DNA from 3 places in the Staphylococcus lutrae genome. Region 1 is predicted to be linked to each of the others. Evidence: riboswitches for the same ligand, from Rfam matches in the RefSeq annotation. Region 1 holds a riboswitch; each other region holds the start of a gene.
What was found. Region 1 has a riboswitch for thiamine pyrophosphate ahead of thiO (glycine oxidase ThiO). Riboswitches for the same ligand answer to the same signal wherever they lie in the genome.
Positions count from the first base shown of each region.

Region 2: it holds a riboswitch for thiamine pyrophosphate, as region 1 does, so the genes downstream of both, thiC (phosphomethylpyrimidine synthase ThiC) here and thiO (glycine oxidase ThiO) in region 1, are expected to answer to the same signal.
Region 3: it holds a riboswitch for thiamine pyrophosphate, as region 1 does, so the genes downstream of both, B5P37_RS09455 (ECF transporter S component) here and thiO (glycine oxidase ThiO) in region 1, are expected to answer to the same signal.

Region 1 covers NZ_CP020773.1:1,361,847-1,369,543, forward strand. The annotation lists gene B5P37_RS06245 (DUF1430 domain-containing protein) at 1-1,834, shown strand, start outside; gene B5P37_RS06250 (YxeA family protein) at 1,835-2,167, shown strand; gene B5P37_RS06255 (ATP-binding cassette domain-containing protein) at 2,164-2,799, shown strand; gene B5P37_RS06260 (L-cystine transporter) at 2,900-4,291, opposite strand; gene thiO (glycine oxidase ThiO) at 4,364-5,470, opposite strand; TPP riboswitch at 5,561-5,663, opposite strand; partial or broken gene B5P37_RS06270 (DNA-binding protein) at 6,024-6,438, opposite strand; gene B5P37_RS06275 (hypothetical protein) at 6,551-7,225, opposite strand; gene B5P37_RS06280 (general stress protein) at 7,471-7,697, opposite strand, start outside.
Region 2 covers NZ_CP020773.1:1,010,337-1,018,033, reverse strand. The annotation lists gene cls (cardiolipin synthase) at 1-601, shown strand, start outside; TPP riboswitch at 1,282-1,385, shown strand; gene thiC (phosphomethylpyrimidine synthase ThiC) at 1,582-3,318, shown strand; gene B5P37_RS04855 (HoxN/HupN/NixA family nickel/cobalt transporter) at 3,661-4,671, shown strand; gene B5P37_RS04850 (CynX/NimT family MFS transporter) at 4,960-6,138, opposite strand; gene B5P37_RS04845 (helix-turn-helix domain-containing protein) at 6,248-6,796, shown strand; gene B5P37_RS04840 (hypothetical protein) at 7,011-7,610, opposite strand.
Region 3 covers NZ_CP020773.1:2,035,024-2,042,720, forward strand. The annotation lists gene B5P37_RS09445 (energy-coupling factor transporter transmembrane component T family protein) at 1-6, opposite strand, end outside; gene B5P37_RS09450 (ABC transporter ATP-binding protein) at 1-1,414, opposite strand, end outside; gene B5P37_RS09455 (ECF transporter S component) at 1,426-2,001, opposite strand; TPP riboswitch at 2,127-2,226, opposite strand; gene graF (glycopeptide resistance-associated protein GraF) at 2,668-2,799, opposite strand; gene auxA (lipoteichoic acid stability factor AuxA) at 3,175-4,494, shown strand; gene B5P37_RS09465 (class I SAM-dependent rRNA methyltransferase) at 4,661-5,833, shown strand; gene B5P37_RS09470 (DUF697 domain-containing protein) at 5,880-6,407, shown strand; gene B5P37_RS09475 (phosphocarrier protein HPr) at 6,575-6,841, shown strand; gene ptsP (phosphoenolpyruvate--protein phosphotransferase) at 6,841-7,697, shown strand, end outside.

The sequences.
Region 1 (7,697 bases):
TTACCAACATTCGAAAGCAGAAGTTTTTGAGAAGTTTGAAAAGGTTGCGAAAGACGCAGATATTGCGATTTTTAAAGTCGTTATCGATCATAAAGAACATCAAGTCGATAAAGCGATTTATGCGTTTAATGAGAAAGCCAATCATCACACTATTGCGCCGATGAATACGACATATAGTTACCATCATTTAACGCATGATCAACTGATGCAGCGAGATGTACGTGGTGATTATTTTATATTGGATGATATTGCTAATAAGGAACAATTAAAAGCAGCTTTAGAAAGTGTCGGTCTAAAGGTGAGGGTGGGATCTGTACAATCATGGATGACCTATGGGGATGTGCTCATTAATCGAGGCGTACTGCTTCCATTTGTGACATTACTCATTATCTATTTGTTGTATCATTTGCATTATCGAAGTCAAAATTTTAAAACGTATGCGACGATGCGTTTACACGGTTACCGCTTTTTTAATATCTTATTTCTGAATATTAAAAAAGTTATTGTCAGATGGTTGATATTAGCCATAAGTATCGGATTCTTTTCGATAGGATTGTTGAAATGGTTAGGATTGGACGGTCAACTCGAATATTTTGTAAGTCGTCTCATCGTAGCGGATATTTTATTTTGGATGATTTTATCTATCAGTTCATTACTGTCTTGTATCTTACTTATCCGGATAGATATCCCACTGATGATTAAAGGGCTCAAGCCATATCGTCTGTTACGTGCGATGAATCATATCTCTAAGTTGAGTATGTTAGTTTTACTCACACTGCTCATTTTGCCGAATCTTAATCAAATGAAAAAGTTAGAACAAATTCAAGAAACAGAAGCATGGTGGGGCAAATTAGATGATTATTACACAATTGACTTGAAACCCATACGGCGTAGTATGAACGAAGAAATGGAATTTGCGAAACGATATCATCAAATGTTTATATATAGTGAGCAACATGAACAAGCATTATTGATGAATCAAAATGTATTGTATGAACCAAGTCAAACAAATTATACGCCAGACGAAGGAAATGTGCTGTTTGTCAATCAAAACTTTGTTGATTTTTTTAAGTCTCAATTACGAGAGTTACCGAATTTAGAAGACCGACCTGGACAAATAGAGTTGTATTTACCTCCTCAAGCTAAAAATGAAGTCTCAGTCATACGTGCAGATTTTCAGGATTGGGTGAACTATCAACTTCCAAATCCAGAATCAGAGACAAAGGTACAGGTGACACAAATAAAAAAACCATATCAAGTGTATGCCTTTGATGTGAATACAGGGTTGTCAACAACTTATTTGAAATCACCTGCCATTTTAATGTTAGACGCCACAGATTTAACGGATGATTTTTACTATGCGACATTATCGCAAGGAGAATTGATTTTTAAAAATTATGAAAATATTGTCCGTAATATCGACCGTTTTGATTTGAAAAATGATGTGCAAGGTGTAACCAATTATAAAGACCGCGTTATGAAAATGTATCGAGAAGCACAAACGAAATGGATAGTGTATAGTTTTTCTAGTGCAATCGCCATGGCAGTTTTATTCATAGTGACACTATTAGATGTATTACATTATTTTGAACAACATCGTCAATGGTTGCTCATGAGAAAAATGTTTGGCTTTAGACGTTGGCAAAATTATAAAAAGCATATCATCCTGAATGGATTGTTTACCGCAATCATTGGTGTGGCTTTGTTTGTAAAGACGCAAAATAGTCATGTGGTGTGGATATTTAGCATGATCTTGCTTTTTCAATTTATCATTCAATGGGCTTACATTCATTATTTAGAAAAACAATTTAATGCATTGATCAGGGAGGCTTAAATGTTTAAGAAAAAGGGTTTGATTACGATTGCAGTTATCGTTGTTGTATGTGGTTTGTTTTTAGCTTTTGTGCGCATTCCATATGTTGATTACTTTAATCCATTTTTGAAAAAAGAGACGTCTTATGCTGTAGTGCCATTAGGAACACAATCTCACTTGAATATTCAAGCGTATGACGAATCGGGTGAACCACTCAAATATCGCCTTGATTTCAATGGATATGATGCACAATTTGATCATTTGAAAGTGATACACAAAGGTAAATATGTCTTTGCCATTGAGTATGTTAAAGATCTTTCAAAATGGCCTAAAGAGGTGAAAGTGAAAGAATGATTGAATTAAAAAATGTAACGATTAAAAAGGGGAAGCGTTCGATTTTTGACAATGTGAATTTGAAATTTGAAGCGGGGAAGTCTTATGCTTTTGTCGGTCATAGTGGGTCGGGGAAATCTACATTATTGAATACGATTGCAGGATTTGAAACATTGCAACAAGGTGAGGTACGACTCGATCAACAGCGATTGAAGGCAGATTATCGTTTTTATCGTCACGTACTCGGCTATGTTTTTCAAAATTATGGTCTCGTTGAATCGATGTCAATCAATCAAAACCTCGACATGGCTCTAGCTTTCAAGAAAGTATCCAAATCAGAACGGCGACAGTTGAAATCGAGTTGCTTACAAAAAGTGGGGATAGACATAGATAAAAAGCGCAAAGTTGCGACATTAAGTGGAGGAGAGCAACAGCGGGTAGCCCTTGCACGTTTGTTACTCAAACAGCCGCGACTGATTTTAGCGGACGAACCGACGGGATCCTTGGACCAGGCGAATGGTCAAAAAGTCATGGAGTTGTTATTTGATATGGTGGATGATACGCGTACGCTGATAATAGCCACACATGACTTAGCCTTGGCGCAACAATGTGACGAGATCATACATGTCGACTTAATTAAAAGCGCTATTTAAGGAAAAGAAGGACATCTTCCAATCCATAAGAAAACGGCAAACATCATTGAGGTGTATAACCTTTGGTGACGTTTGCCGGTTTTTATAAGATGTGTACAACTTAATGTTGTGTTGTTAACTCGTTCATATCATTTGAATTGAAGATATCTTCGTCAAGTTGCTTTGTTAATTTAGCAGTGCCTGTTCCTGCCAAAATCGCGTCGTTCACATTTAATGCTGTCCGACCCATATCAATCAATGGTTCCACAGAAATTAAGACCCCTGCAAGACCTACAGGTAGGTTTAACGCAGACAATACGAGGATGGAAGCAAACGTTGCACCGCCCCCTACACCTGCGACACCAAATGAGCTTAATACGACTACGATGATGACTGTGGCGATGAATTGTAAATTGACTTCAACACCCGCGATCGGTGCAACCATGATAGCAAGCATCGCTGGATAAATTCCGGCACAACCATTTTGCCCGATAGACAAGCCGAAAGAGCCCGAGAAGTTAGCAATGGCTTGAGGCACACCAAGGCGATTGGTTTGTGCTTGAACGTTTAATGGGAGGGTGCCCGCACTTGAACGCGATGTGAATGCGAATAAAATCACTTCGGCTGTTTTCTTCACATATTGAATCGGATTGACTCCGATGACTGCCAATATGATTAAGTGGATGATATACATTGTGATGAGCGCAGCATAAGATGCAATGACAAATTTACCTAGTGTCCAAATGGCAGCGAAATCACTGGTTGCAATCGTATTAATCATAATGGCTAAAATACCATACGGCGTCAAGCGTAACACAAAGGTTACGATGGCCATGACAAGGGCATCAATGGCATCGATGCCACGTTTTAAAGTTTGACCTTTTTCAGGTTGTTTACGTGCAACACGCAAGAATGCAAAACCGACGAATGCTGCAAAAATGACAACGGCGATTGTAGAAGTTGCACGCGCCCCAGTAAAATCTAGAAATGGATTTGCCGGTAACAGTGCTGAAATTTGTGATGGCAACGTTGTCGCAGTGAGGTCTTTCGCTTTATCAGCGAGCTCGGCACTACGCGCATTTTCCGCTTGTCCCAAATCGATACTAGAGGCATCAAGATTAAAGGCAATGGCATAAATAATACCGACAATTGCGGCAATCGTCACCGTACCGATAAGGAACATAAAAATGAAGCTCCCCATTTTAGCAAAACTGGCGCTAATATCAATCTTTGCAAATGCTGCAACAATAGAAATAAAAATGAGCGGGATGACAATCATTTGTAACAATGAAATGTACCCGTTACCAATGAGACCTACCCATTCAGTCGTTTGTTTAGTGACTTGACCATCTACGCCATAAATCAAATGGAGTAAGAGCCCTAAAACAATCCCTAAGCCGAGTGCGATAAACACACGCTTGGGGAATTTAACATGTTTTTTCGCCATGACCCAAAGTCCGATCAATGCGATTACGAAAATAATTAAATTAATGATAATAAAAAATATAGACATAAATACGCTTCCTTTTTAATTCCGACTTCTATAATAGGATAATGGGTAGGAAGCATAAAATCAAGGGTAATTTTATTGATATGTCAATTTTGGAGAAAATGAGTTGAGTTGTGTTCTAGCTTTATCATCCCCTTCAATCAGTTGCGCCATCAGTATGCCTGCAATTGGAGAAAGTAAGATACCATTGCGATAATGACCTGTGGCTACAAATAATCGGGGGGCGATTTCTCCCATTATAGGTACCTCATTTTCGGTGATAGGGCGAATACCTGTCCAAGTTTTAATGATACGATGAGATTGAAGTTGAGGAATCATACGTACACTTTCTCGATCGAGCCAAGACAGGTTGTCTGCATTGCTTTCTGTATCCCAACAATCATAATCTGAAGTCGCGCCAATTAAGAAACGATTCGGTCGTTTAGGGACGATATAACAACCGTTCATATTAAAAATGGTTTCCTTAAGACCTGTGTAATCAGAAGCGATAAGTTTGACGTCACCTTTGACGGGACGCGTTGGTAAATGGATATCCAATTGTTGTAATAACGTGCCACTCCAAGCCCCTGCCGCAATAATCAACTCATCGGCGTCAAATGTCCCTTTAGAGGTTATGACGCGATAACTTTGAGAATGACGTTGGAGTCGTTCGACTTCTGTATGTGTCATCAAATCAATATGTGCCCGTTTAAGTACCGATGCAATGAGTGCTTGCGTGTAAATATTGGCATTGATTTGCCCGTCATCTTGAATTTTAAACGCGGCACTTTGTGACGGATCAAGTTGTGGAAAACGTTGTATGAATTGTTGGGGCGTTAATGCCGTTACAGTATGGTCATGTCGGTGAAGAAATTCAAACTGTTGTTGAACAGCTGATACATCTTGTGGGCGAGAAGCGACTTTGATGAGACCGTATTGTTGGTATTCAATATCAATCCCTGTTTCAAGTTCAAGCGTACGCGCCAAATCAGGCATCATCGCCCGACTTTGCATCGCGAGTCGATAGAGTGGGGAGTCTTCGAAAAATTCATTTTGCGCACCTAGCATGCCTCCCGCAGCATAAGAGGCGTTCATTCGTGGTGTAGAGCGGTCGATAATACGGATGTGCCGTTGTTTTGTATTGAGTTGACGTGCAATGGCCAATCCCATGACCCCTGCTCCGATGATTATGGTATGTTTCATAAAAAAACCTCCTGCATAAAAGGATGCAAGAGGAATACGTATATGATTGAAATAACGTCAGCGACGCGCGATTTCGCGTTGAGACACATTCAGTAACATATTGCGCTTCCCTTCGTTGGTTCTAACCACGTCAGGTTCAAAGAGTTAAGATACCATCTTTCTCAGCTCGCCTCGAGCACCCCTAGCCTATCAATTTTTAATGATGATCAATCGTGTCTATTCATATCAATCTTAGCACGCTTTGTCAAATGATTGTGTGTTTTATTACATGGAGACGTCGGTTTATGATGACCGGTATAAACGCCTCAGTGTCCGTACATGTCGTGCAGGCAATCAATCGCTTAACCGATATGTCATGGATTATGAAATTAGCCCCCAAACAGGCGTTGGAAAAAGCCTTTTTTCTCATTACGTTGAATCGTTTCAGCAAGATCTTGATGTTCTTTTGTTTGCGTTTCAATACTTTCTTGTGTTTTATGAAGCTGTTCGGTTTGTTGTTGCTGTGCCGTTGTCAGTGCCTCCATAGATTGACGATTTGTCTCTAGTTGTGTATGTAACTGCTGTTGTAACGCTTTAAGCGCTTCTTGCTGTTGATTCACTTGTGAGACCATTTGACCTAACATTTGACGCTCTTCACGCATATGACTGATTTCGTTACGTAATTCCGTAATCAATTGCGGAACTTGTTGATCAGTAGGGAGTTGTTGGTCATGCGTTTTGACAATGACTTGTAAAAAGTCTTTTTCTTTTTCAAGCGCTTCAAAAGCAAGATCATAACTATTGGTTTGTGCAACACGTTCAGCAATTTCTTGGAAGAGCTCAATGTCCTCTTCTTTGAAATCAGTTGCTTCGCGTCCACGGTATTCCGTTTTATTTAAATGATAGCCGCGCTCTTCAAGGTGTTGCACAATTTTACGGACTTGTTTTTCACTCAGCTCAGATTTTTGAGCAAATTCTTTTGTTAGCATATGTCGTTTAGGTCCTTTCTCTCATTTTTAGACTGTCGCCAGTGTGCGCTCAGTGCCCCTTCAGTCTTACCTCTCTACTATTGTAACGACTTTAAGTACTGAATTCAAGGGCTTAGACATGAGGTTCCTTTCGCAAATTCATTTTAACGAGTAAAGGATAAATAATTCGCCGCGGGATTCGATTCGCAAATACATATTTTAGAATGTATGCGGATTTAATACTCGTTCCGTAAATGTCTTTTGTGAGCGGGATATTTGCTTTAATATACAGATCTAAAGGTACCGGCTTTCCGTTACGATCTAACGAGGGTTGTAGATACGTGATGTCGTTTTGCCTTTCATAACCATTTTGAACTAGGAAACGGCGACGAAATGCGATTTTATGTGCTGTTTCTGTATCAACATCTGGTGATTCCAAAGTTGATTCGAACATGAAGAAGTTAACATCACGACCATGGCGTTGATTGGAAATTTTGTTGATTTCTTTTTCTATTTGCTCAAGCATGCTTTTTAGACGGCTTTCACATTGTTCGTCTGGCTGTGCAAGTAAGTATACAATGAAGCCGACATTGGTTGTTGCTTCATAATGAGCGGTTGCAAAAGTGACAATTTCATCATTTTCTATACCTACGATAAAAACAAAGTCATATTGTGTCTTTTCGGTTTTTAATGATTGTTCAAATACAGACTCATCTTCTGTGACGAGGGGGTCTAGTTTATCCATGTAAAACGCTAGTGCTGGGAGATACCACGGGTCTTGGATGGATTGGATATGTGCAAAATGCATGTCTTTTCACCTCTCTTAATGGCTATAGTATAGCATATTATCAGAGGTTAATAGGTGGGAATTAAGATAGAGGGAGCATAACGCTTATTTTTCATATCAAACTTTGCCTAAGATTCGACAAGTCGGGTGAGAAGTCTAAAGCAAACGAGTTCAAAATGGGTCAAACCTTAGGCAAACGTGTTCGGTTACGAGAGTTTGAGAGGACTATCATGCGTGTAGGGCATGCATGTGAGATATACGATACTTTATTCAATATCACCTATATGCTCAGATGGTGCATGCTTGTCGTGCTTTTGCTGATCGGCACTGTTATATTTAGTGAGTTCTTTATTGTCATACTTAACTTTTTGAACCATTACAACAATTTTATTATTAGTAATGTCTTGTTTGAGGTCTTCTTTTTCTTCTTCAGAGAACTCGTATTTCGCTAAGGCAGCTTCTTCGGCATCTTCACCGATGAAAAAGCGCAAAA
Region 2 (7,697 bases), 350 kb from region 1:
ACAGTTGAAATACATTTCGCGTTATTTCCCGAAAAATGCACGAAAAGACGGCAATGTTGCATTACAGCTCGGATTAAGTGGACCGGATCGTGAATGGCCACAACTGGAATTTGCTTATTTGAAAATGATTATGAATGCGAAGTCTTCCATTTACATGCATACCCCTTATTTCGTACCAGATATTGGGTTTGTCAATGCGTTACGTATTGCTGCCAAATCAGGTGTAGAGGTTCACTTGATTGTACCGAACAAGCCAGACCAACCGTTCGTGCATTGGGCAACCTTAACGACAGTCGCATTATTGATGAAAGATGGTGTCAATGTCTATACGTATGAAAATGGTTTTATTCATTCGAAAATGATGGTCATTGATGGTGAGGTGGCTTCGGTCGGTTCAGCAAATATGGACGAACGGAGCTTTAAACTGAACTTTGAAGTCAATGCGATTATGTATAACGAAGAGATTGCGCAACAGTTAATCGATGCGTTTAATGAAGATTTGAAAGTGTCTAAAAAGCTGACACCTGAACGCTATGCGCAACGCTCAAATTGGGTGAAGTTTAAGCAGTCGATTGCGAAACTACTCTCACCTATTTTATAAACCCAAGTGAAAAGTAAGGGGATGGAGATAAAAAGAATTTTAGCCCTAATCCATTCATAAATTGATGATTCATTCATGATTTTAAAGCAGTCAGAAAATGAGGGTGAATGGGATATAAAAAGTGATGCTATTGTTTTCTTGATTTCATCAACCCTCAGTTTCGCTGTATTTGTATAAGATTGCCCAGAAGGCTGAGACTCCTGAGGGATAAAATAAAAATCTAAATATGATTTCTACTCTTTAATAGTGGTTCCTGTTTATCGCAGTAGCTGTCTGACTTCTCAATGCGCTCGCTTTTGAGAAGTCTAGTCAGCCTTGCGGGGGCAGTACGACGAAATCTTTGTTGCACATGAGATTTCTGTACTGCTCCCAAAATCCAATTCGGCATCGTTCAAGTGTACATCTCAATCAAGCCGAATTGAGTTGAAGGGCCAGCCCCTTGGAAAGCGAAGCCATGAAGGCAATCAAAAACACAATTCTTGGGAGAGGGCAAGTTTAACAAAAACGCTGTATCAATAGCATCAAATAATTTTTATACCCCATCCTCTCTTTTGTTTGTTTAGTAAAGTTCAATCTCTAAATGAATCAAATGACAAAAATAAAACAATTAAATCAATTTTATGATAGTAATTGTCATTTTACATTTTTAGTGATACGATACTGTTGAAAAACTTAATTATGGAACTTGCTAGGGGTGCCATTGATGCGCTGAAAGAGGTATACGCCTCAACCCTTTGAACCTGATCTAGATCATACTAGCGTAGGGAAGCAAACGAAACGTTAATCAAAATATCGTTTATCTGAATGTGACGGGGGTTGCACGATGTGTGACATGTCGACTGTTTCAGATTCAGATGGACTTTACATCATATTCGTTCGTTTTCGTACGCACTTTAGAATTATTCTGAGTGCGTTTTTATTTTGCCTATTATTTTCAGTGTTGTTAATGCCTCTTAGTGAAGTCAGAGGGGGTTAATGGAATGAAACAAGAACAAATTGAATTAAAGAAAAACTTTCCAGCAAGTCAACGTATTTTTAAGCAAGGTGAGGATGCGGATATTCAAGTCCCATTTCGCCAAATCGCCTTGTCTGAAACGGTAACTGAACAAGGGACAACGGAAAATGAACCTTTCGTCGTCTATGATACAGCGGGACCTTATCATGATGACACGTATGAAGTCGATGTCACGAAAGGCATTCCGGCACTGCGCACAGATTGGATTGAAGCCCGTCAAGATGTCGAACATTATGAAGGCCGTCGTGTGCAATCGATCGACAACGGTTACCATTCAGAAACACATAAAAATATTGTTGAACATCCATTCAAATATCAACCGAGACGTGCACAAGAGGGTAAACGCGTGACACAAATGTATTATGCGAAACAAGGTATCATCACTAAAGAAATGAAGTTCGTTGCAGCGCGTGAAAATGTCAGTCCAGAATTTGTCAGAGATGAGATTGCGAGAGGGCGCGCGATTATTCCGAACAACATCAATCATCCTGAATCAGAACCCATGATTATCGGTAAAAAATTTCAAGTGAAGATTAACGCGAATATCGGTAACTCTGCCGTGTCCTCATCTATTGAAGCAGAAATTGAAAAGTTAGTCTGGGCGATTCATTGGGGTGCGGATACGATGATGGACTTATCGACAGGTAAAAACATTCATGCGACACGGGAGTATTTAATTCGTAACTCGCCAGTCCCAGTGGGTACGGTGCCGATTTATCAAGCGTTGGAAAAAGTGAACGGTATCGCGGAAGACTTAACCTGGGAAATATATCGAGATACTTTAATTGAACAAGCTGAGCAAGGGGTGGATTATTTTACCATTCATGCGGGCGTATTATTACGTTATGTCCCATTAACGGTTGATCGTCTGACAGGTATTGTATCGCGTGGAGGCTCTATCATGGCGCAGTGGTGTTTGGCACATCATGAAGAAAGCTTTTTATATACACATTTTGAAGAAATATGCCAAATCTTGAATCGTTATGATATCGCTGTTTCCCTTGGTGATGGATTGCGTCCAGGTTCGATTTACGATGCCAACGATGAAAGTCAGATTGCAGAATTGAAAACATTAGGTGAGTTGACAGATATTGCATGGAAATATGATGTCCAAGTGATGATTGAAGGACCTGGGCACGTGCCAATGCATAAGATTAAAGAAAATCAAGACTTGGCTGATTTTTATTGTAAAGAAGCCCCGTTTTATACGCTAGGACCTTTAACGACAGACATTGCACCTGCCTATGATCATATTACTTCTGCCATTGGTGCGGCACAAATTGCAAGCCATGGCACAGCAATGTTGTGTTATGTGACGCCTAAAGAACACTTAGGTTTACCCAATAAAGACGATGTGCGTGACGGTGTGGTCACATATAAAATAGCAGCACATGCCGCAGATATTTCGAAGGGCTTACCAGGGGCAACAGACCGGGATGACGCGATTAGTAAAGCCCGTTTTGAATTCAGATGGGTGGATCAGTTTAATTTGTCACTCGATCCAGAGCGTGCGCGCGCGTATCATGATGAAACGCTGCCAGCAGAATCAGCAAAAGTTGCCCATTTTTGTAGTATGTGTGGACCGAAGTTTTGCTCTATGCGCATTTCTCATAATATTCGAGAAGCGCATAAAGACAAAATAGCAGGTATGCAAGAAATGGCTGAGACATTTAAAGCACAAGGGAGTAAGATTTATCATTAATGATTGAAGTGTGTGGTCTTGGGCATGTCCTATTAGTTGAAAGATAAAAACGGCACTCTACAAGTAGGGGTTGAAACCCTTACTTGTAGGGTGTCATTTTATGTGTAAATCTTTTTATGGATAGGAGTATTTTGAAGCGCTGATTTAAAGCACAGGTGTGAGGAAAAACTGAATAGGTCGTTTCAATAGTAATGAGATTGGAAAGGGTTATAAGGCTGTATTGCTTTGATACAATATGAAATTGTCATTCTTTATGCCATTGGTTTGCTACAAAATACTTGAAATGTTTGAAAATAGGTGTATGATTTTATTATTACAAAATAGAAAAAAGGTGATGAGTCAATGAATCATACAAAAGGAATTAAACACGCTTTTCCTTATATTGGGGTTGTGATTGTATTACATATTTTAGGTGTTGTCTTTTTGCTTGTCGGTGGTGCGCAACATCCACTGATTGTTGGAATGGGGATTGTTGCATATACATTAGGTTTGCGTCATGCTTTCGATGCCGACCATATTGCGGCAATTGATAACACTGTACGGAAATTACTCGAACAGCATAAAAATCCGATGGGTGTCGGTTTTTACTTTTCATTAGGACATTCGTCGGTGGTCTTTTTAATGGCTGTCGTATTAGGACTTGCAGTGCACTGGGCACAAAATCATTTAGAACGTTTTCAAGAGACAGGTGGATTGATTGGCACAATCGTGTCGGGGGTGTTTCTGTTATTAATCGGTGTGTTGAATCTTGTGATCCTCATTCAATTGGTCCGACTCTTTCGTCAATTACGTCATAGCAAAGTCACTGATGCACAAATGAATGATTTAATTGAATCGAGAGGATTAATTATGCGACTTGTCCGTCCGTTGTTTCGCTTTATCCAAAAAAGTTGGCATATTTTCCCTCTAGGATTCTTATTTGGACTCGGTTTTGATACAGCGAGTGAAGTGTCATTATTGGCATTATCGGCTGGGGCAGCACAACATACGGTTCCTTTTTTAGGCATCATTGCATTGCCTATTTTATTCGCAGCCGGGATGAGTCTATTAGACACGTTAGATGGTGTATTGATGACGAATGCCTATCATTGGGCATTTGATAAGCCAGCGCGCAAAATCTTTTATAATATTACGATGACAGCGATTTCAGTTGTGGCCGCCATTGTGATTGGTGGCGTTGAGATTATCCAATTGCTTGGTGAGACATGGCATTGGGATAGTGGTATTCTCGGATGGATTACACAATTAGATTTTAGTTGGCTCGGTTATGCGCTTGTTTTCGTGTTGATTTTATCTTGGGTGATTGCACTCATTGTGTGGAAAGCCGGTCGATTTGAAGAGAAAATGAGTTAGTCCATCAATATAAGTCGTATAGTGTATTTGTTATCGGTGAAACGCTGGGGATGCGCGATTTTACAATAGGTTGAATCCCTGACAAATAGATGAATTGCATTGAAAATAGGACTGAAAAAGATTGAGATGAAGGCAATCTTTTTCAGTCCTATTGTCGTTTGACTCGGAGTTATTTTCAATCGCAGTCGTAACCAAGTATCGAAGGATCCGTGTAGGTGTGGTGTATCACTGACCTTACGAATTCATATCAAAATCAATATGAATGCACTTCACAATGGCGTGTTATGATTAGCGACGTAGTGTGGCTTCAATGGTTGTATTGCGTCCTGATCGTGCACCGATGATCATCACCGCGATTGCTGTAAGGAGTAGGACGAGCAAGGATACTGTCCATTGACCTGTCCAGTCGTGAAGAATACCGAAAAATAACGGGCCAATACAAGCGAATAAATAGCCTACAGCTTGTGACATCCCTGCCAGTTTTGCAGCAGTGAGACCACTCTCTGTACGCAAGCTGAACAATGTATTAACTAAACCAAAAGCAATACCGAGCGCAATACCGATGATAATCAGAGACACGAGTGCCATACGAGGTGCAGTCATTAGGATTAAAATGCCTATTGTAAACAGCATGCCTGTGATGGCTATCGGTAAGACTTGTGATTTTAAGCGTGCAGCGCATAAAGGTGTCACGAATGTCAATGGGATAATCGCGATTTGTAAAATGGACAAATATAAACCTGCACGTGAGACAGGAATTTGATAGGATAATAAAAATTCGGGCAACCAATTAATTAAAGAATAAAAAATGAGTGATTGTCCGCCCATCAGTAATGTGATTTGCCAAGCGAGCGGTGAGCGCCATACATTGACAGCTTCGGCAAGGTTCATTTGTTTCTGCGTGGCATGATGACGCAATTGAAATACCCATACGATAAGTGCCAATAAGGCGAAGATACCGATGCTTCCTAATGCGATGGGATAGTGATACGCTTTGAGCAACGGAGCGGCGCTATATGAAGAGAGCGCTCCAAAAATATTCATGACAACGGTATAATAAGCAGTCATAATGCCAATGCGATAAGGAAATTTTGATTTAATCATGCCAGGAGCTAAAACATTACCAAAAGCGATACCGACACCAATCAGTATCGTACCAATGAACAGCAAATTGACATTGATTATACTTCTTAAGACAATGCCTACAAAAATGAATACCAGTGCTACGAAAAGTGATCGTTCCATGCCGAAACGATGACTGACTTTTGCAACAACAGATGAAATGAAGGCAAAAGCGAATAACGGAATGATAGAAATAAAACTCACAGCAGTATTACTTAAATTCAATGTATCTTTAATTGCTGGCAAAACGACACCTACTGAAGTGATAGGGGCTCTTAAGTTTGCCGCAATGAGCATGATGCCAATAAAAAGTAACCAATTGATACGTGTGGATTGTTGTTCCAAGATGTAAACTCCTTTCGTTATTTGGTATAATTAACAAAACGTTCTATATAAAGAACACACTATAGCGTACATGATGTTCATTATATTGTAAATAGAAGGGGCTTAAAAAATGGAAAAAATTCATTCAGTTGTTGCAGAAAACTTACAATATTACCGTCAATCACATCGTCTCAGTTTAGATAAAATCGCACAGTTGACCGGCATTAGTAAAACAATGATTAGTCAGATTGAAAAAGGGGTAGCGAATCCAAGTATCAATACATTGTGGAAAATCGCGAATGGGTTACGTATTCCATTGACTTCCTTGATTAGTGAAGAAAATGAAGCCATTCAAAAGATAGACCGTGCTGACATTCAGCCGATTTATAATGATGATCGCTCGGTCGTCGTTTATCCGTATTTTCCTTATGAATCAGCGCATGCTTTTGAAATGTTTTGTATGCGTTTGGAAGTGGGCGGTGTGCTAGAATCTGACGCACATCAAGAAGGTTCGAAAGAATACATTATAGTGAACGAGGGGACACTGACATTGTATGTCGGAGAAAAGTGTTATGAAATTGAAGCGGGAGAGGCCATCAGTTTTAATGCCAACACACCACACACATATCGTAATCGTACGACGCAGCGTATTCGCGTGACTGCAACAATTCAGTATTAGAATGACGGGGGAGTCTGCGGGGAGTGTTCGGTAAGACTGACATGCAAGTGGCAAGGTGGTAGAACTACTGATACACACCGCTGTTTCATGTGGAACATTGCGGTTGACTCATAGTGGAATGAACAAAAAAGGACAGCATCAAACATCGTTGAATCATTGTAGATGTTTGATGCTGTCCTTCAATGCTTTTCAACGCATAGCGCTGTAGGATGAATCAATATGCAATTTGAGGAATGTTTTCAATCGCTGTGATGCGGTTGTCTGAAGTATAAACTTTAATGGTGTAGCGATTATTTTTATTTTTGTCATAATACCAAATCTCACCATCAATGGTATTTGGTGCTTGATGAACAGCAATGAATTGGGAGAGGGTCACGTTATTCGGTGTCACATAGACGTGATTTATTTTTTCTTGGGCATCATATGTGACGGCGATGTTACCGTATGACGCAGCTTGTTGACCCGCGTACTGAGTCATTCGTTCAGGGGGGCCATGTGTCATTTCAGTCTGTTGACGTGTTGCGCCAAGTTGAAATCCTTGATAGCCACTGATACGGTCGGTATTCATGAAATTTTGGCTGAAGTCGTCAGATTGAACATCAATATGAACAATTTGTGTTTGCGAAGTATCGGAAACTTTTTGATCTGTTTTTAATTTTAAACGGATATCCAATTGTGAGACCCGATAGCCACCATAAATTAATCCAGCTAAAGCAATCATAATCAAACAGATAATCAAAATGATGAGCCACTTTGGGTTTTTGTTCGGTGGTTGACCTTGTGTATTGGATTGTGATGTGAGGGAACCTTTCATTTTAGTAGCCTCCTTCATGATACGCTTATTACTGTTATTATAATTGTGAGTTAGAATAAACGACAACTCAAAAATATAAAATGTCGT
Region 3 (7,697 bases), 670 kb from region 1:
AATCATGTGCGCTCACCTCATATTCATATAATTTGCCATCCAAAACTTCTAATCGACGTGATGGATATTTTTCGATAATGTGAGGATCATGTGTGACCATGAATACCGTTTGCCCTTGTGCGATTCGATTTTGGAATAACTCGAGAAGTTTAAAAGTGTTTTGACTGTCAAGTCCAAAGGTAGGTTCATCCAGTAAAATAATGTCGGCATTTGTACTGAGCGCAGTAGCAACACTTAAACGGCGCTTTTGCCCCATAGACAACTCAAATGGATGTTGTTGAGCCACATGTTTTAAGTCTAACAACGATAACATGTCGCTGGTTTTTGATTTGGCTTGTTCTGCTCCCATATGATGGTAATTAATGCATATTTCATCAAAGACGGTATTCTGGATGAATTGAAGTTCTGGATTTTGATACACTAAATACATATGTTTTGCCGCGCTTTTGATTTTTGTTAATTTTTGCCCATTATAATGCATATCGCCTTTGTAGCGAATTAATTGCATCATAGACTCTAATAGGGATGTTTTACCTGTGCCATTTTTACCTGTAAGTGTAATCCATTCACCTGGCAAAATTTCAAGTTGGTCGACTTGATATAATGTGCGTCGTCCACGTTGAACAGCGCCTTGTTGATATGAAAATTGAAAGGTGTGGGGCTTATCAATGGGCTTTGGTGCATCATGGCGAGGATGAGGCGCGCGTGCCCAAGCATGAGGATGCCATACTCCATATTCACTCAATAAATCTTCAAATTCAGACATAATGTAGTCAGGTGTCCCTTGTTGAATGATTTGTCCACGATGATTCATAAGAATGACACGATCAACATGTTGCCAAATATGTTCAACTTTATGTTCGACGATTAACACAGTTTGATCTGCCCACAGGGATTTGAGAAGATTCCAAAGATTTTCTGTAGCTTCAATGTCTAACATCGCAGTGGGTTCATCAAGAAAAAGCGTGTCTGCCCCTTGAAGTAACGTGCCGGCAATGGCAAGTTTTTGTTTCATTCCTCCACTTAATTGATGAATCTGTTGTTTAGGGTTAATGTCCAACCCGACTTGTGTTAATGCGTGTTGAATGCGGCGATCCATATCTTGTCGTGGCACTTGCTGATTTTCTAAAATAAATGCTAATTCTTCATTCACTTGTGGCAGGCAAAATTGTGAATCTGGGTCTTGAAAAATAACACCCGCATTTTTCGCTGGCATTAATGTATCGTATTTTAATGGTAAATCAATTAAGTCTGGAACAATGCCACTGAGAACATTGAGTAAAGTACTCTTACCAGAGCCAGAGGGCCCTAGTAAAAGTACTTTTTCTTTGTCTTTGATTTCGAGGTCAATCCCATCGAATGTTTTATGATGTGCACTTGGATATTTTAAACGTAAATTTTTAACTTTTAGCACGTGTCGTCACCTTACAATGTGTCATAGTCATCTTTCGAAGCTGGACGAAAGAGGCGTGTCACACCGGTTTGATCTAATGCTTTAACGAGTAAATAAGGGAAGATACCCGCTAAAACAGCGCCACTAATCAAACGGAATGAAATTAATAGAATTAAGTTCCATGTTGCGACTTCATTTAAATACCCGTAATACCAATCAATCGGTAAACTGATGACTGCTGCAGCGATACCAGCAAGAATCGCCACCATAAATGCACGCGATTGATAACGGAAAATCGCAAAGACAATTTCACATGCAAGACCTTGTAGTAAAGCATAAATAATTGTAGGAATATCAAAACGACCCATAAGAATGGTTTCGCCAGCACCTGCAGCAAATTCTGCTAATAATGCAATCCCCATTTTTGGGATGATGAGGTAAGCCACAACGGCTGCGCTAAACCACATCCCATACAAGAGTTGGTCGATATGCAGACCTAATGGCTGTACAGTATTATTGACAATCCACCAAAGATTGTAAATGACTGCAAAAATGACAGAAATTAATACAGTCACGAGTACATCTGATAATGTTAAACCTTTTTTCATCTGTTAATGCCTCCCAAAATAAAAAAATACGCATATCTCCTAAACAGAGACAGGCGTGACTGTGCTAACTTATGTATAAATCACCATAATTTGAATGTTAATGGACAATATTTGGTGTGTATTCATATCATAACAAAACACTTTCCTACGCTAGTATCATCTAGTTCAGGTTCGAAGGGTTTGAGGGGACGCCTCATCTCAGTTTTCACACCCCTAGTGTGCGTATTTAGTTGATATTGCAAATGTACACCTAGTCATGTGAAAAGTCAAGGTCTTAAAACGCTGTTCTAAAGCGATTTGAGTTCGATTATCGTATAAAAAATAGACACTGTTGACGGATAGCATTTAAAAATGATGAGACAATGAGAGAATGACAACATCGCGTACAATCTCCATTGCTTGATGCTCATGACGCTTTCCAAACTTTTGCCACACCATTGATGCACGTTGATTTATATTTAAAATAAAAAGCACAAAGGGGCTTTGATGTGAACGGCGCCATTAATATAGAGCGCGAGACAGCTTTTTTGCTCCAATTGAGCAAGTTATCTCGCGCGAGTAGGCGATTGATTAACATTTATCAATCGTGTTTGTGTGTCTCCCTCATACAGTCTATTCTACGTTTAAATGTCATTGAAGCACATTTAAACATGTCATTGACGGGTATTATTCAAATGTATCTTGAATATCGTCTTTTGTTTTTTCAATGCCGTCTTTGGTTTCTTTCGCTTGATCTTTCAATGATTCCTCTTTATCTTTTGCTTTTTCGGCTGCATTTTTAATGTCTTTTTCAGTCATCTATAACGCCTCCTTTTCATATTGAGCTATACGACTTTATAACCTAAATGGGTTTTTTCTAAACATAATCAACGGTAGCATTTTTTATTTATGAATCGAATAGGGCAACATCCGTTCATCAAGGGCAAATTGTTCAAAGCAAATGATTTTTGATCTATCATCTGAACCTTTAATATAATCATTGAACACAATGTCATTTGAATTGTTGTAAAACACATTGGAGTGGCAAGGATATGATGACACAAGCTTTATTTGATGACTTAACTGGGGCTTAAAACATGTTAAACTCATGACTATCCCATTCTAAAGTCTGATATTTTTGAAATATACAGACAGGCGACACAACTTCGTATATAATAACTTTGAGGTGAGAGGATGTCTTTATTTAATAAATACACCGAAGTGATTTACAGTTACATTATCGGTGTACTTTCAATATTGCTGAGCGTTATTATTTTTATTAATATTCCACTCATTCAACAGTTTAAAGCTGGTAAGCAACCTAGAACCAATATCGATAATTTGTGGGATTTTATTATGGCTTTTTTCAATGAAATCATTCGAGTCATGAGCAAATATATTGGAGACATACCTTTAGCTAGCGGTATGATCATTTTGCTTTTTGGCCTTTTGATGATTTTGATAGGGAGAACGTTAACGAATACAACACGCTTTGATTACGATATTTCTATTTTATTTTTATTAATCGGTATTATTTTCTTCGTATTAACATTAATTTTTATGTCTCAAGTGTACGGTTGGACTGCTTTTGTCTTTACGATCCCTTTTCTTGTACATATTGGTTATATTACGTATAAAGATGAATTGAATCCACTACATCGTAAAGAGCACTACTTATGGATTATTTTTAGTTATGGGATTTGTTACATCATGACACAACTGGCGCTGTATACCCGTATTGAAGCCAATGATGTTGCACCCATTGATGTTTTAAGCATCAATACGTTTTTTGTTGTGTTATGGTTGATTGGACAAATGGCAATTTGGAATTTCCTCTTTTTGAGACGTGCACTTCCTGTGTCTGAGGAAGAAATAACTGGAGAAACGAATGAATATTCCAGAAGTAAAAAATATCAATTTACAAACACGTCTAAAACACATTTTAAAGATATTCAACATCGCACAGCGGAATTCACTCATGATATTTCACATCGTACGCGCAGAAGCATTGATATGGAGAAGATGCGTGCTAAACGTGAAGCATTGGGTAAAAAATGGTTCGCTTGGGCACGATTAGAAGATGATGATATCCCTTCATTTCTTAAGGTGAGACCGAAATGGATTAATCGTCATTATGTCATGATTGCATGCGGTGTCATGTTACTGTTTTTTATTTTATTAGAATTCAATAATCGTAATGCGTTGTTTATGTCAGGGGATTGGCAATTGTCACAAACCCAATATGTTTATGAATGGGTCAGCTTGTTATTACTCTTAATTATTGCGATTATTTTTATTGTGACGAGCGTGGTCAGAATGTTGCGAGGTAAATTTTATTATTTACAATTGTTTATGATCAGCATATTATTCTTTAAATTACTTACGGAATATATTGTTATTCTATTTCATGGTTTGCTACTCTCAATATTTATTACGCCGATACTTGTACTGATGTTGGTGCCTGCCATTGTTGCATTCGTATTGCAACTGAGACAACCTGTCGAACCACGTTGAAAATAGGAATTGGCACGTGACATGTATGAATAAAGGTAGAAATTTCGAATGGATTATGAAGTTTCTACCTTTTTATTTTACATGGATTTATCGGTCAAATTTTGCATTAGAAAACTTACGTGTTAAAATCAAAAGCATGCGTTACGAAGGGAAAGGTTGATCTCACATGAAAACGGCTATATTAAATAAAGGTAAAGAAGAGAAATATTTTAATCAATACCCACTGATTGAGGAAGCAGACTTATTTCAACAAGATGATTTAGAAGAAGGGGATCTTTTTAAATTGCTGACATCGACACATCGTTATGTAGCAACTTGTTATGTCGGGCGTCAACATAAAGGACTGGGTTGGGTTTTAACTTATAGAGAAGACGAAGAAATAAATCGCACATACTTTGAAACGCGCTTTGCAGAAGCCCGTGAAGTACGTGAATACTTCTATCACATTGATGGCACGAACGCTTTTCGCATATTTAATGGTGAGGGAGATGGGATAGGCGGGTTAACGATTGATAATTATCATGGCCATCTGTTAATCCAATGGTATTCTGAAGGGATTTATCATTATCGACCATATATCATCGATGCGATTAAAAAGGTTTTTCACTATGATTCTGTTTATGAGAAAACACGGTTCAAGCATCAATCGATTGAAGGGGGCTTCGTTGCAGGTCAAGCACCAGAATTTCCAATTGTCATTGAAGAAAACCATACTTTTTACAACGTACACCTTGATGACGGGCCAATGACGGGGATTTTCTTAGACCAAAAGGATGTTCGAAAAAAATTAAGAGATTATTATTCAGAAGGGCGTAAAGTTCTGAATTTATTTAGCTATACAGGCGCATTTTCTGTGATTGCAGCAACTGGAGGCGCTCAGACAACGAGTGTGGATTTAGCGAATCGTTCTCGTCAATACACCGAAGAAAACTTTGGACTCAACGGCATCGCACCGCAATCACATGCCATTTTTGTGATGGATACATTTGATTTTTATAAATATGCACAGCGTCATCAGTTGCGTTACGATACCATTGTTATTGATCCACCAAGTTTTGCGCGTAATAAAAAGAAAGTATTTTCTGTGACTAAAGATTACCACCATTTAATTGAAGGGGCTTTAAAGATACTCACACGTGGAGGGACATTAGTGCTCAGTACGAATCATAGTACATACACGTTGAAGGCTTTTAAAAACATGGTGAAGCATACAATTGAACAACAAGGGTATACGTATCAAATGAAAGAGGTCATGGGTTTACCAAAAGATTTTAAAACACATGCCGCTTACAAACCTTCTAAATACTTAAAAGTGGTTTTTGTGACAATTGAACCATAAGTTGATAATGCGTGCAAAAAAATTCGGAAAGAGGAGGAAGTTGAAAATGGGTATATCGAAAAAAATTTCAGACGTATTAGGCCATAAAGTTTTAAATATCGAAAAGGTTGATAAAAAGGGTGGCCTTCCAACGACAGATACAGAATTACATGAAAGACGTCAACGGGCAGAACGTATTGTTAAAAAGAAAGCATTATTGTCTTCCACTGCAACAGTTGTCCCAATTCCTGGATTTGACTTTGGTGTGGATATGAAATTGATGCGTGATGTGATTGAAGATATTAACAAAATTTATGGACTTGATCATAAACAAGTCAACCAAATGAGTGACGATTTAAAAAATAGAATTCTCATATCCGCTGGTATACAAGGAAGCCAATTAATAGGAAAGAAAGTTTCAAGTGGCTTGTTAAAAGTATTTGTACGTGATGTGGCCAAGCGTACAGCAGCTAAACAGACACGGTGGTTTCCAATTGTCGGTCAAGCTGTGTCAGCATCGATTAGTTATTATTTTATGATTAAAGTAGGGAAAGACCATATTCAAAAATGTGAAAATGTCATTAAATCCTTATAGGTATTTGTGTGCTTTTTCACAAAATTAAGCGTAAAGACGTTTAAAAACGTATCGTTGAGCATTTACGAATTGAATTTAAATATAGAATTTGGTAATGTTATGCTGTATAGCGAATTAAATTATAATTTAAGCTAGTCAATCTAGAATTAGAAGGAGTAAGATAAAAGATGGAACAACAATCATATGTAATTATTGACGAAACAGGTATTCACGCACGTCCAGCAACAATGCTTGTTCAAACTGCATCAAAGTTTGATTCAGATATTCAACTTGAATATAATGCGAAAAAAGTTAATTTAAAATCAATCATGGGTGTAATGAGCTTAGGTGTGGGTAAAGATGCAGAAATCACGATTTATGCTGATGGTAGTGACGAAAAAGAAGCGATTAACGCAATTACAGAAGTCTTATCTAAAGAAGGATTAACAAAATAATGTCAAATATTATTAAGGGAATTGCAGCTTCAGATGGTGTTGCTATTGCCAAAGCATATCTGCTCGTGGAACCGGACTTAAGTTTTACGGATACGCAGACGACACAACCTGAAGCGGAAATTCAAAAATTCAATGAAGCCATTAAAAGCTCTAAAATCGAATTAACTAAAATTCGTAACCATGCAGAAGAACAACTCGGCCCAGATAAAGCGGCGATTTTTGATGCACATTTATTGGTTTTAGATGACCCTGAATTAATTCAACCGATTGAAGATAAAATTAAAAATGAAAATGCGAGTGCACCTCATGCGCTTACAGAAGTGACACAAAATTTCATTACGATTTTCGAATCAATGGACAATGAATATATGAAGGAACGTGCGGCGGATATTCGCGATGTTTCAAAGCGTGTATTAGCGCATATTTTAGGTGTTGAACTACCGAATCCGAGCATTATAGATGAGAGTGTCGTCATCGTGGGGCATGACTTGACACCGTCAGATACAGCACAACTTAATAAACAATATGTGCAAGGTTTTGTAACGAATATTGGAGGACGGACTTCACACTCGGCTATTATGAGTCGTTCATTAGAGATTCCTGCTGTAGTCGGGACAAAATCGATTACAGAAATCGTGCAACAAGGCGATATGATTATCATTGATGGTTTAACTGGGGATGTTATTGTTAACCCTGCAGATGATGAAATTAAGGCGTATCAACATAAACGTGAGATGTACTTTGCAGATCGTGAAGCGTTGAAACAATTGCGCGATGAAGTTTCAAAAACAAAAGATGGGCATGAAGTTGAACTCGCTGCTAACATTGGGACACCAAACGATTTAGAAGGTGTAAA